DNA from 2 places in the Methylosinus sp. PW1 genome. Region 1 is predicted to be linked to the other one. Evidence: riboswitches for the same ligand, from Rfam matches in the RefSeq annotation. Region 1 holds a riboswitch; the other holds the start of a gene.

What was found. Region 1 has a riboswitch for thiamine pyrophosphate ahead of K369_RS17290 (FAD-dependent oxidoreductase). Riboswitches for the same ligand answer to the same signal wherever they lie in the genome.
Region 2: it holds a riboswitch for thiamine pyrophosphate, as region 1 does, so the genes downstream of both, thiC (phosphomethylpyrimidine synthase ThiC) here and K369_RS17290 (FAD-dependent oxidoreductase) in region 1, are expected to answer to the same signal.

Annotation. Positions count from the first base shown of each region.
Region 1 is NZ_JQNK01000009.1:1,582,859-1,587,828, reverse strand. It holds gene cobS (cobaltochelatase subunit CobS) at 1-775, opposite strand, end outside; gene K369_RS17300 (J domain-containing protein) at 842-1,450, opposite strand; gene K369_RS17295 (BolA family transcriptional regulator) at 1,556-1,843, shown strand; TPP riboswitch at 1,976-2,119, shown strand; gene K369_RS17290 (FAD-dependent oxidoreductase) at 2,147-3,208, shown strand; gene thiS (sulfur carrier protein ThiS) at 3,177-3,326, shown strand; gene K369_RS26615 (hypothetical protein) at 3,380-3,523, shown strand; gene K369_RS17280 (thiazole synthase) at 3,568-4,362, shown strand; gene K369_RS17275 (thiamine phosphate synthase) at 4,359-4,970, shown strand, end outside.
Region 2 is NZ_JQNK01000009.1:609,957-614,926, reverse strand. It holds gene xerC (tyrosine recombinase XerC) at 1-104, shown strand, start outside; gene K369_RS27690 (GDCCVxC domain-containing (seleno)protein) at 339-566, shown strand; gene K369_RS12160 (hypothetical protein) at 758-1,069, shown strand; gene K369_RS12155 (Mrp/NBP35 family ATP-binding protein) at 1,195-2,286, shown strand; gene K369_RS12150 (OmpP1/FadL family transporter) at 2,390-3,715, opposite strand; TPP riboswitch at 3,948-4,047, shown strand; gene thiC (phosphomethylpyrimidine synthase ThiC) at 4,121-4,970, shown strand, end outside.

The DNA of each region.
Region 1 (4,970 bases):
AGAGGTCGGCGACGCGCACCATCTTATTGATGGCGTCGCGGCCTTCCTTGGTGGCGTTGAAGCTCTTCACCTTGGCGAGCACGATATTGGTCTCGGCGTCATGCGGCAGATAATTGAGCGTCGAGACGATGGACCAGCGGTCCATCTGGCCCTGATTGATCTGCTGCGTGCCGTGATAGAGGCCCGATGTGTCGCCGAGGCCGACCGTGTTGGCGGTGGCAAAGAGGCGGAAGGCGGGATGCGGACGGATGACGCGGTTCTGATCGAGCAGCGTCAGCCGGCCGGAGACTTCCAGCACGCGCTGAATGACGAACATCACATCCGGGCGGCCGGCGTCATATTCGTCGAAGCACAGCGCGATATTGTGCTGGAGCGCCCAGGGCAGAATGCCGTCGCGGAACTCCGTCACCTGCTTGCCGTCCTTCAGCACGATCGCGTCCTTGCCGACGAGATCGATGCGCGAGACATGGCTGTCCAGATTGACGCGCACGCAAGGCCAGTTGAGCCGCGCGGCCACCTGCTCGATATGCGTCGATTTGCCGGTGCCGTGATAGCCCGTGACCATCACGCGGCGGTTGCGGGCGAAACCGGCGAGAATGGCGAGCGTCGTCTCGCGGTCGAAGAGATAGTCGGGATCCTTGTCCGGGACATGCTCGGTCCGCTCGGAATAGGCGGGAACCTCGAGATCGGAGTCGATGCCGAATAGCTGGCGCACGGAGACTTTGAGGTCCGGCAGGGGCGCGGACCCGGCCGCTTTGTCGCTTGGGGTTGACATTGATCCTCCGTTTCGCCGACGCGCGCTCGCGACATTCGCGCCGGCAAGGCCTGGTCAAACGCTTGTTCAAACGAGCTTGGCGGCCCGCAACGTCTTATATGCGTGAATGATCTCCCGCAGTCTTTCCTCGCAGGAGCGATCTCCGCCATTGGCGTCGGGATGGTGACGTTTGACGAGCTCCTTATAGCGCGTCTTTATCGCCTCCGCACCGGCGGTCTCATCCAATCCGAGCGCATTCAGCGCCTTGATCGTCACCGCCGAATAGCGCGGGCTCGCCTCCGCCTGCGGCCGGGCGCGATGCGCCCGCTGCCGGTAGAGGCCCATCGGATCGGCGAAATTCTCGGGCCGCAGCGGGTCCTCGCGGAAGGAGGCCTGTCCGCGCTTCACGCCCATGGACCAGGTGGGGCGATGGCCGGTGGTGGCGTCGTCCTTCAGGTAACGGGCGACATCCTCGTCGCTCATTCCGTTGAAGTAATTGTATGAATTATTATATTCCCGCACGTGCTCCAGGCAGAAGCAGAAATATTGCCCCTCGCGCAGCCGTCCCATGGGCGCGCGATGGGCGCCCTCCGCCTCGCAGCCGGGGGCGTCGCAGCGAAAACGAGTCTCGCGGCGCTCCTGCCTCTGCTCGGGCTTCACGCGGATACGATCGAAGAGGGGCGAATTCAAATCCATGGCGCTGCATTATGGTAGACTGGCCGCAGGCTGCAAGCGGAACCCGACGCCAATTTCAATCGGCGGGAATTTTGCTTGGACCGAGGCGACGAGGAGGATTCCACTATGGCCGAGCAAGGCAATATCGGCGCCGTCCAGGCCCGCATCCGTTCGAAGCTGACCGAAGGGCTCGCGCCCGTCACCTTGAAGGTGATCGACGAGTCCGACAAGCACGCCGGGCATGGCGGCCACCACCAGGACGGCGAGAGCCATTTTCGAGTCGAGGTGGTGAGCGAGGCGTTCGCGGGCAAGAGGCTCGTCGAGCGGCATCGCATCGTCAACACGCTGCTCGCCGAGGAGCTGGCGACGCGCGTTCACGCTCTGACGATCACGGCGCGCGCTCCGCAGGAGTAGTGGCGGCAGGCGCTCGGCTTCCTCGTCCTTCGAGACGGCGGCTGCGCCGCCTCCTGAGGATGAGGAAACCACCCCATCGCTCGGCCTCCATGGCGGCCCCGCTTGACGCGCGGCCCCACCTGCGCGAATCTCGGTCTCGCCCAGGGGAGCCTCGCCGCCTGCGCGCTGCGGCGCGCGGCAAGAGGCTGAGAGGCCGGATGGCTGGTGACAGCGGCTCGGCGACCCTTCGAACCTGATCCAGTTCGCGCTGGCGTAGGGAGGTCGCATGTTCCTGATATTCCTCGGCCCTATCGGGCCGTATCGATGCTGATCGGCGTGATCGGCGCCGGCGTCGCCGGCCTGACCGCGGCTTTCGAGATCGCTCGCGCCGGCGCGCCCTTCGGCGCCGAGGTCGAGCTGGTGGAGAGAGCGGCGGGGCCGGGCCGCGGCTGCTCGCATTTCGCCGGGGGCATGATCGCGCCCTGGTGCGAATTGGAGAGCGCCGAGCCCATCGTCGCGACGCTCGGCGAGGAGGCGCTCGCCTTCTGGACCAAGGACATTCCCGTCGCGAAAATCGCCGGCAGCCTCGTCGTCGCGCCGCCGCGCGACCGCGCCGAGCTGACCGAATTCTCCCGCCGCACCCGCTGTTTCGAGCGGCTGGACGCCGATGGCCTCGCGGCGCTGGAGCCGGCGCTCGCCGGGCGATTCTCGGCCGGGCTCCATTTTCCGCAGGAGGCGCATCTCGAGCCGCGCGCGGCGATGGCGGCGCTGTTCGAATGTTTGCAGACAATGGACAATGTTCGCATCCGGCTCTGCGCCGATTCTGTCCCGCGGGCGGATTGGATCGTCGATTGCCGCGGCTTCGCCGCGCGCGGCGAGCTGGCGGAGCTGCGCGGCGTCAAGGGCGAGATGCTCGTGCTGCGCAGCGAGGAGATCGAATTGTCCCGCCCCGTCCGCATGCTGCATCCGCGCCACCCGGTCTATGTGGTGCCGCGCGGGCAGGGCGTGTTCATGGTCGGCGCGACGATGATCGAGAATGAGGAGCGCTCCCGCGTCACCGCGCGTTCCATCGTCGAGCTGGTCAATTCGGCCTTCGCCATTCATCCCGCTTTCGCCGAGGCGGAGATCGTCGAGACAGGCTCGGATGTGCGCCCCGCCTTCCCGGACAATCTGCCGCGCATTTCGCGCCAGGGCCGGACGCTCTCTATCAACGGGCTCTATCGGCATGGATTTTTGCTGGCGCCGGCGCTGGCGCGCCGCGTCGCGCGCTTCCTCTTCACGGGCGAGATCTTCCCGGAGGTCATGAATGCGAATCAGGGTGAATGGGCAGACGCTCGAGGTCGAGGCGCCCACATTGGAGCGCCTCATCGAGGAATTGGGCTTTAGCGAGCAGACCATCGCCACGGCGGTGAATCAGGAATTCGTGCGCAGCAAGGATCGCGGCGAGACGCTGCTGGTCGAGGACGATACGATCGAGATCGTCACGCCGCGGCAGGGAGGGTGAGGGGCTCGTCGAACTTGCTACCTCCTCCACGCACTCCATGTTAGGGTCGGCCCATGAGCACGATCGTCACGGAAATCGACAGCGACGTTCAACACGAGTTCGCCTTGCTGAAGGGCGAGTTCAACACCGTGAAATGGATGCTCGCGACCAACATCACGCTCACGCTTCTGGTGCTCGGAAAGCTGTTCCTGCACTGATGGCCGATGCGGTTTCCGGTCGAGCCCCGAACCAGCCGAATGCGATGACTGCGTCTCTCCTCCTCTATGGCGAGGTCCTATCCTCCCGCTTCCTGCTCGGCACGGCGCGCTATCCTTCGCCCGCGATACTCGCCGAGGCGATCCGCGCCGCGGGGGCGGAGGTCGTCACCGTCTCGCTGCGGCGGGAGGCCGGAGGCTCGCGCGCGGGCGAGAGCTTTTGGCGGCTCATTCGCGAGCTGGGCGTGCGCGTGCTGCCCAACACCGCCGGCTGCCGCACGGCCAAGGAGGCCGTCGCCACCGCGCAAATGGCGCGCGAGCTGTTCGGAACCAATTGGATCAAGCTCGAGGTCATCGGCGAGGAGGACACGCTCCAACCGGACGTCTTCGGCCTGGTGGAGGCGGCGCGCATCCTCAGCGACGACGGCTTTTGCGTCTTTCCCTATACGACAGAGGATCTCGTCGTCGCGGAGCGGCTGCTGGACGCCGGCTGCCGCGTGCTGATGCCCTGGGCCGCGCCGATCGGCTCCGGCCGCGGGATCAACAATCTCTTCGGCCTCCGGGCGCTGCGCGCGCATTTTCCCGATACGCCGCTGATCGTGGACGCCGGCCTCGGCGCGCCATCGCAGGCGGCGGCGGTCATGGAGCTCGGCTTCGACGCGGCGCTGCTCAACACGGCGGTGGCGCGCGCCGGCGATCCGATCGCTATGGCGCGAGCCTTCGCGCTCGCCATAGAGGCGGGCCGGGCGGCCTATCTCTCCGGCCTGATGGAGCCGCGCGACATGGCGGCGCCCTCGACGCCCGTGCTCGGCCGCGCCTTCGGCGATGGATTCGAGGCATGAGCGCGATTTCGCTCGATCCCTTCTATCTCATCGTCGATTCCGCCGATTGGCTGCCCCGGCTGTTGCCTTGCGGCGTGCGGCTCGTGCAATTGCGCGTCAAGGATCGGGAGGAGGCGGCGCTGCGCGCGGAGATCGCCCGCGCTCGCGACCTTTGCGCCGCCCATGGCGCGCTGCTCGTCGTCAATGATTATTGGCGGCTCGCCATCGAGCTTTCCTGCGATTTCGTGCATCTCGGCCAGAGCGATCTCGACACGGCCGATATCGCCGCGATCCGCGCGCATGAAATAAGGCTCGGCGTCAGCACGCATGACGAGGCGGAGCTGGAGCGGGCGTTGGCGCTCGCCCCCGATTATATCGCGCTGGGGCCGATCTATCCCACCTTGCTGAAGCAAATGGCCTTCGCCCCGCAGGGGCTGGAGAAGATCGGCGTCTGGAAACGCCGCATCGGCGCGATTCCGCTCGTCGCCATCGGCGGGCTGACGCCGGAGCGCGCCCGCGCGGCGCTGGCGGCGGGGGCGGACAGCGCCTGCGTCGTCACCGATATATTGCGCGCCGCGGAGCCGGAGGCGCGCGCCCGCGAGTGGGTGGAGGCGACGGACGAAAAGCGT
Region 2 (4,970 bases), 970 kb from region 1:
AGATAGAGACGACGACGCGCTACGCCCATGTGCTGGACGAGGAGGTCGCCGCCGGCATGGAGGCCGCGTCGAAATCCCGCAAAAAGTCCCGCACAGCGGGATGATCCACATCATAACATCATGAATCAGCGAGAGTTCGCCGATCGTGAATATGAACCTGGGGGACAAGGGGTCGTGGGTTCGAATCCCGCCACTCCGACCATTGCTCATCTTGAGCATATGACTTTCGAGAGCGTGAGCGGATAGAGGCCGACTCGGTCTTTTCAAATCGTCCCCCGCCGTCAATCGAAAGTGAGCGAGCGTCGGCGCACGTCGGGTCGGCCGAATAAGGCAACCCGATGCATCTCGTGTCTACGATAACCTGTCCATTCTGCGGCCATAAATCCGCTGAAGCGATGCCGGCGGACGCTTGCGTCGTCTTTTACGAATGCAAGAAGTGCAAGGCGATGCTTCGGCCCAAGGCCGGCGATTGCTGCGTATTTTGCTCTTACGGCGACTCGCCGTGCCCTCCGATCCAGAGATCGCAAGAAAATGCGGATAACGATCGGTGCTGCCCTCGCGGATAGCGTGATCCCGATCATTCCCCTACGCCGAGAGCCGAGAAGGAATAAAGCGAGCGCGGGTCCGTGGCGGTTCGCGCTCGAGCCAGGCGCCCGCGACGCGAGCAATCCGCCGCTGTCAGTCCCGGCAGGGTTGATAATCCGCCATCGCGCGCGAGTTCGTTACGGTCGTAAACCATTAACGAAAGGCGCAGCCCATGTCCGAGACGCTCATCAATCTCATCATCCAGCTCTTTGCCGGCGCGGCCGGCGGCTCCGGCGTCGCCAAGGCCAATAAGAGTTTCGATCTCGGCCCAATCGCCAACGCCATCATCGGCGCGCTCGGCGGCGCGGGCGGCGGCTCCATCCTCACCTCGCTCATTCCGGCGCTCGCCGGGGCGGCGGGCAATGGCGGATTCGATATCGCCGTTTTCGCGGGACAGCTCGTCGGCGGCGGCGTGTCGGGCGCGATCGTCACCGCCATCGTCGGCCTCATCCGCAATGCTCTCGTTCAGAAGCAGCGGGCGTGACGCGCCAGCGCGCGGACCCGTAGACGCATCGGCCGAATATCGGCATACCGATTGCGTAGAACGCTTCCAAAAGACGCCCTCCTCGTGAGGGCGTCGGATGCGGGTTCGTGCGAAAGGCGAAGACAGTGGCCGATGAAGCATCAGTCTTGAAAGCGCTGGAGAGCGTCGCCGGTCCGGACGGCAAGTCGATTGTCGCGGCCGGCCTCGTCAGCGGAGTCAATGTGTCGGGGGCCAAGGCCTTCGTCTCGCTCACCGGCGATCCGGCGCGCGCCAAGGAGCTCGAGGTGCTGCGCGTCGCCGTGGAGGGCGCTGTGAAGACCGTGCCGGGGATAGAGGCGGCGATCGTGACGCTGACCGCCGAGCGGGCGCCGGCGCCCGCCGCGCCGCCGCCGGGACAGGCGCCGCAGCGCAAGACCATCGCCGCGATCGAGAAGATCAAATATATCGTCGCGGTTTCCTCGGGCAAAGGCGGCGTCGGAAAATCGACAACCTCCGCCAATCTGGCGCTCGGCCTCGCGGCGCAGGGCTGGCGCGTCGGCCTGCTCGACGCCGACATCTACGGCCCCTCCGCGCCGCGCCTGTTCGGCCTCAGCGGCAAGCCCGAGGTCGTCGGCAATAAGATGATTCCGCTCGAGGCCTATGGGATCAAGATCATGTCCATCGGCTTTCTGGTCGAGGAGGATGTGCCCATGGTCTGGCGCGGGCCGATGGTGGCGCAGGCGCTCGGCCAGATGCTGGGCGAGGTCGCTTGGGGCGAGCTGGACGCGCTCGTCGTCGACATGCCGCCCGGCACCGGCGACGCGCAGCTGACCATGGCGCAGCAAGTGCCGCTCGCCGGCGCGGTCGTCGTCTCGACGCCGCAGGATCTGGCGCTGATCGACGCGCGCCGCGGCGTGGCCATGTTCCAGAAGGTCTCGACGCCCATTCTCGGCATTATCGAGAATATGAGCTATTTCCTCTGCCCGCATTGCGGCGGCCGCACCGACATCTTCTCCCATGGCGGCGCGCGGAAGGACGCCGAGGCGCTGGGCGTCCCCTTCCTCGGCGAGGTGCCGCTCGATCTCACCATTCGCCAGACCTCGGACGCCGGCACGCCGGTCGTCGCCTCCGCGCCGGAAGGCCCGCATGCGGCGATCTACAAGGAGCTCGCCGCCAAGGTGAAGAACCTGCTGGAAACGCAGTCGCGCAAGGCGCCGCCGAAAATCGTCATCGGCTGAGACATGCGAAAAGGCCACGGCCGCCGTCTGGCGGGCCGCGGCCTTTTGCTTTTTCTCTTGGGCTGGTCAGGCGCGCTCGGCTCTCGCCGCCGCCGACCTGTCTTCAGAGATGGGTCGGGATGAAAGAATCGTCGCCGAGGTCGAATTTGTAGTTCCAGCCGATGGAGACTTCGGTTCCGCGCAGCCAGATATTGACGTTGGCGGCAGGATTATAGGCCCCGAACGGCGTCGCCGGCGTCTGCGGCAGCGCCTCGCGCCCGCGGACGCTGTTCTTGAAGCCATAGACGAAGGCGACGTCGATCGTCGAATTTTTGGTGATGGCGTAGCTCACGCCGGCGCTCGCGTGATGCGCATTGATGATCGGAGCCAGTATGTTCAGCGTCACGCTGTTCGTCGGTATCGGATTGGTCGCATAATGATAGCCGAGACGTAGGGCGAGCCCCGGCTGAGCGCGCCATTCGACGCCGAAGGACGCCGAATCGGTGTCCTTCCAGCCGAAGCCGGGGCCATTCGACGAGCCGAGCGAGTGATAGAGGACCGGGAAGCTCGGATTGCTCACCGAGGAGACGCCCGAATAGAAAATATGGCGCCAGTCGGCCATCACCGTCAGATCGGGCGTGACGTCATAGGCGACGCCGGCGGTGATCGAGGCGGGAATGTCGAAGCGCCCGCCATCGGCGAAAAGGCCGGCATATTTGGCGAAGCGCGTCATGAACATGGGCGTCGACGCGGCGGCGCCGATGCGAAATTGATCCGTCACGCGCCATTGCATGCCGAAGCGCATGCCGCCGCCGAAGGACCAATCGTAGCCATTGTCCGACAGGCGATACATGTCGCTCGAATAGGGCGAGAAGGATTTGAGGCCCTGGAGATTGATCATCTGCACCGCGATCGTCGGCGCTATGCCGATCGCCAGCGAGCCGAATTTTTGCGCATAGGCGAAGCTGGTGAAGGACTGCTCCAGATTGACGCCGGCGTAGCCGCCGCCGAACGGGCCGCCGAGCGGCGGGTGATAATGGCCGAAATCGAAAGAAGTGGCGATGCCGCCATTGCCGTAGGACGCCGTGCCCCAGGACGAATTGGCGTCGATCGGCGAAACATATCCGCTGTTCGGCACCGGAAAGATCGGACGGCCGCTGCGAATATCGCCGGGCGCCACCACTTTGGGCCGCCCCTCGGTGGAATAGCCGCGCTCGGGCATGAGGGCGGTGATGCCCAGATGCATCTGGCGCTCGAGATCGACAATGCCGGCCGGATTGATCGAGATCGCCATGGAATCCCGCGAATCGGCGACGCCGGCGCCGCCCAGCGCCTTCTGACGCGGGCCATAGCCGATCAGAAAATAGCCGTCCGCCGCGAGCGCAGGAGCCGTGAGAGAGACTGTCAGAGCCGTCGCCGAGACGAAATTACGCCAGGAATATCCGTTCATTATCTATCGCCCCGCCCCAGATTTCGGTCGCCGTTCACACGCCATTTAGAAGCACTCGGCAACCCGGCGGCGTTCTCATCACACGACTCACTATTGTCCGAGACCCTAGCAGAGCGCTCGCCCCGCGACAGCGCCGTCGCCCGGATTTCCGTGAATAATTCGAGGTCTGTCACGTTTTTGCCACAGCGCATGATTGCCGGCTTGCCGCGATCCGAGGCCACGGATAAAATCACGGCATGGCGAGGGGCGCCTCTCCGAGAGGAGCGGCTGAGAAGCACCCATCGAACCTGATCCGGGTAATGCCGGCGCGAGGGAAGGCCAGCAGGACGCGACGCCCGATTTTTCGGGACGGCGCGCCCGACTTCATCGCCCGCCGCCCATCCTCAGAACCAATGGAGCGCGACGATGAACGTGCAGGACAAGCGCCCGACGACGCCCCAGAGCGTGACCACCGGGCCGATCGGCGCCTCGCGCAAGCTCTATTTCGCGCCGCGCGGCCGCGAGGATATTCGCGTTCCCGTCCGCGAGATCGCGCTTCACCCCTCCGCCGGCGACGCGCCTCTGCGCGTCTATGACCCGTCCGGTCCCTATAGCTGCGCCGATTTCACGCCCGATCTCGCGGCCGGCCTGCCGGCGGCGCGACGCTGGCTGGAGAGCCGCGCCGGGCTCGAGGCCTATGACGGTCGCGCGGTGAAGCCGGAGGACAATGGCTTCGTCGGCGAGGATCGGCTGGTCCCGCCCTGTCCCGCGCCGCGCGCCATTCGCCGCGCCGCCGGCTCGGCGCCGGCGACGCAGCTCGAATTCGCGCGCGCCGGAATCGTCACCGAGGAGATGATCTATGTCGCGCATCGCGAGAATCTCTGCCGCGAGCGCGCCTTCGCGCAGGCGGGGGAGCGGATCGAGGCGGGGGAGGGCTTCGGCGCCGCGCTTCCGGCTTTCGTGACGCCGGAGTTCGTGCGCGAGGAAATCGCCCGCGGTCGCGCCATCATTCCCGCCAACATCAATCATCCGGAAGCCGAGCCGATGATCATCGGCCGCAATTTCCTGGTGAAGGTCAACGCCAATATCGGCAATTCGGCCATCACCTCCTCGGTCGCCGAGGAGGTGGAGAAGATGGTGTGGGCGATCCGCTGGGGCGCCGATACGGTGATGGATCTCTCCACCGGCCGCAACATCCACAACATCCGCGACTGGATCATCCGCAACTCGCCCGTGCCCATCGGCACAGTGCCGATCTATCAGGCGCTGGAGAAAG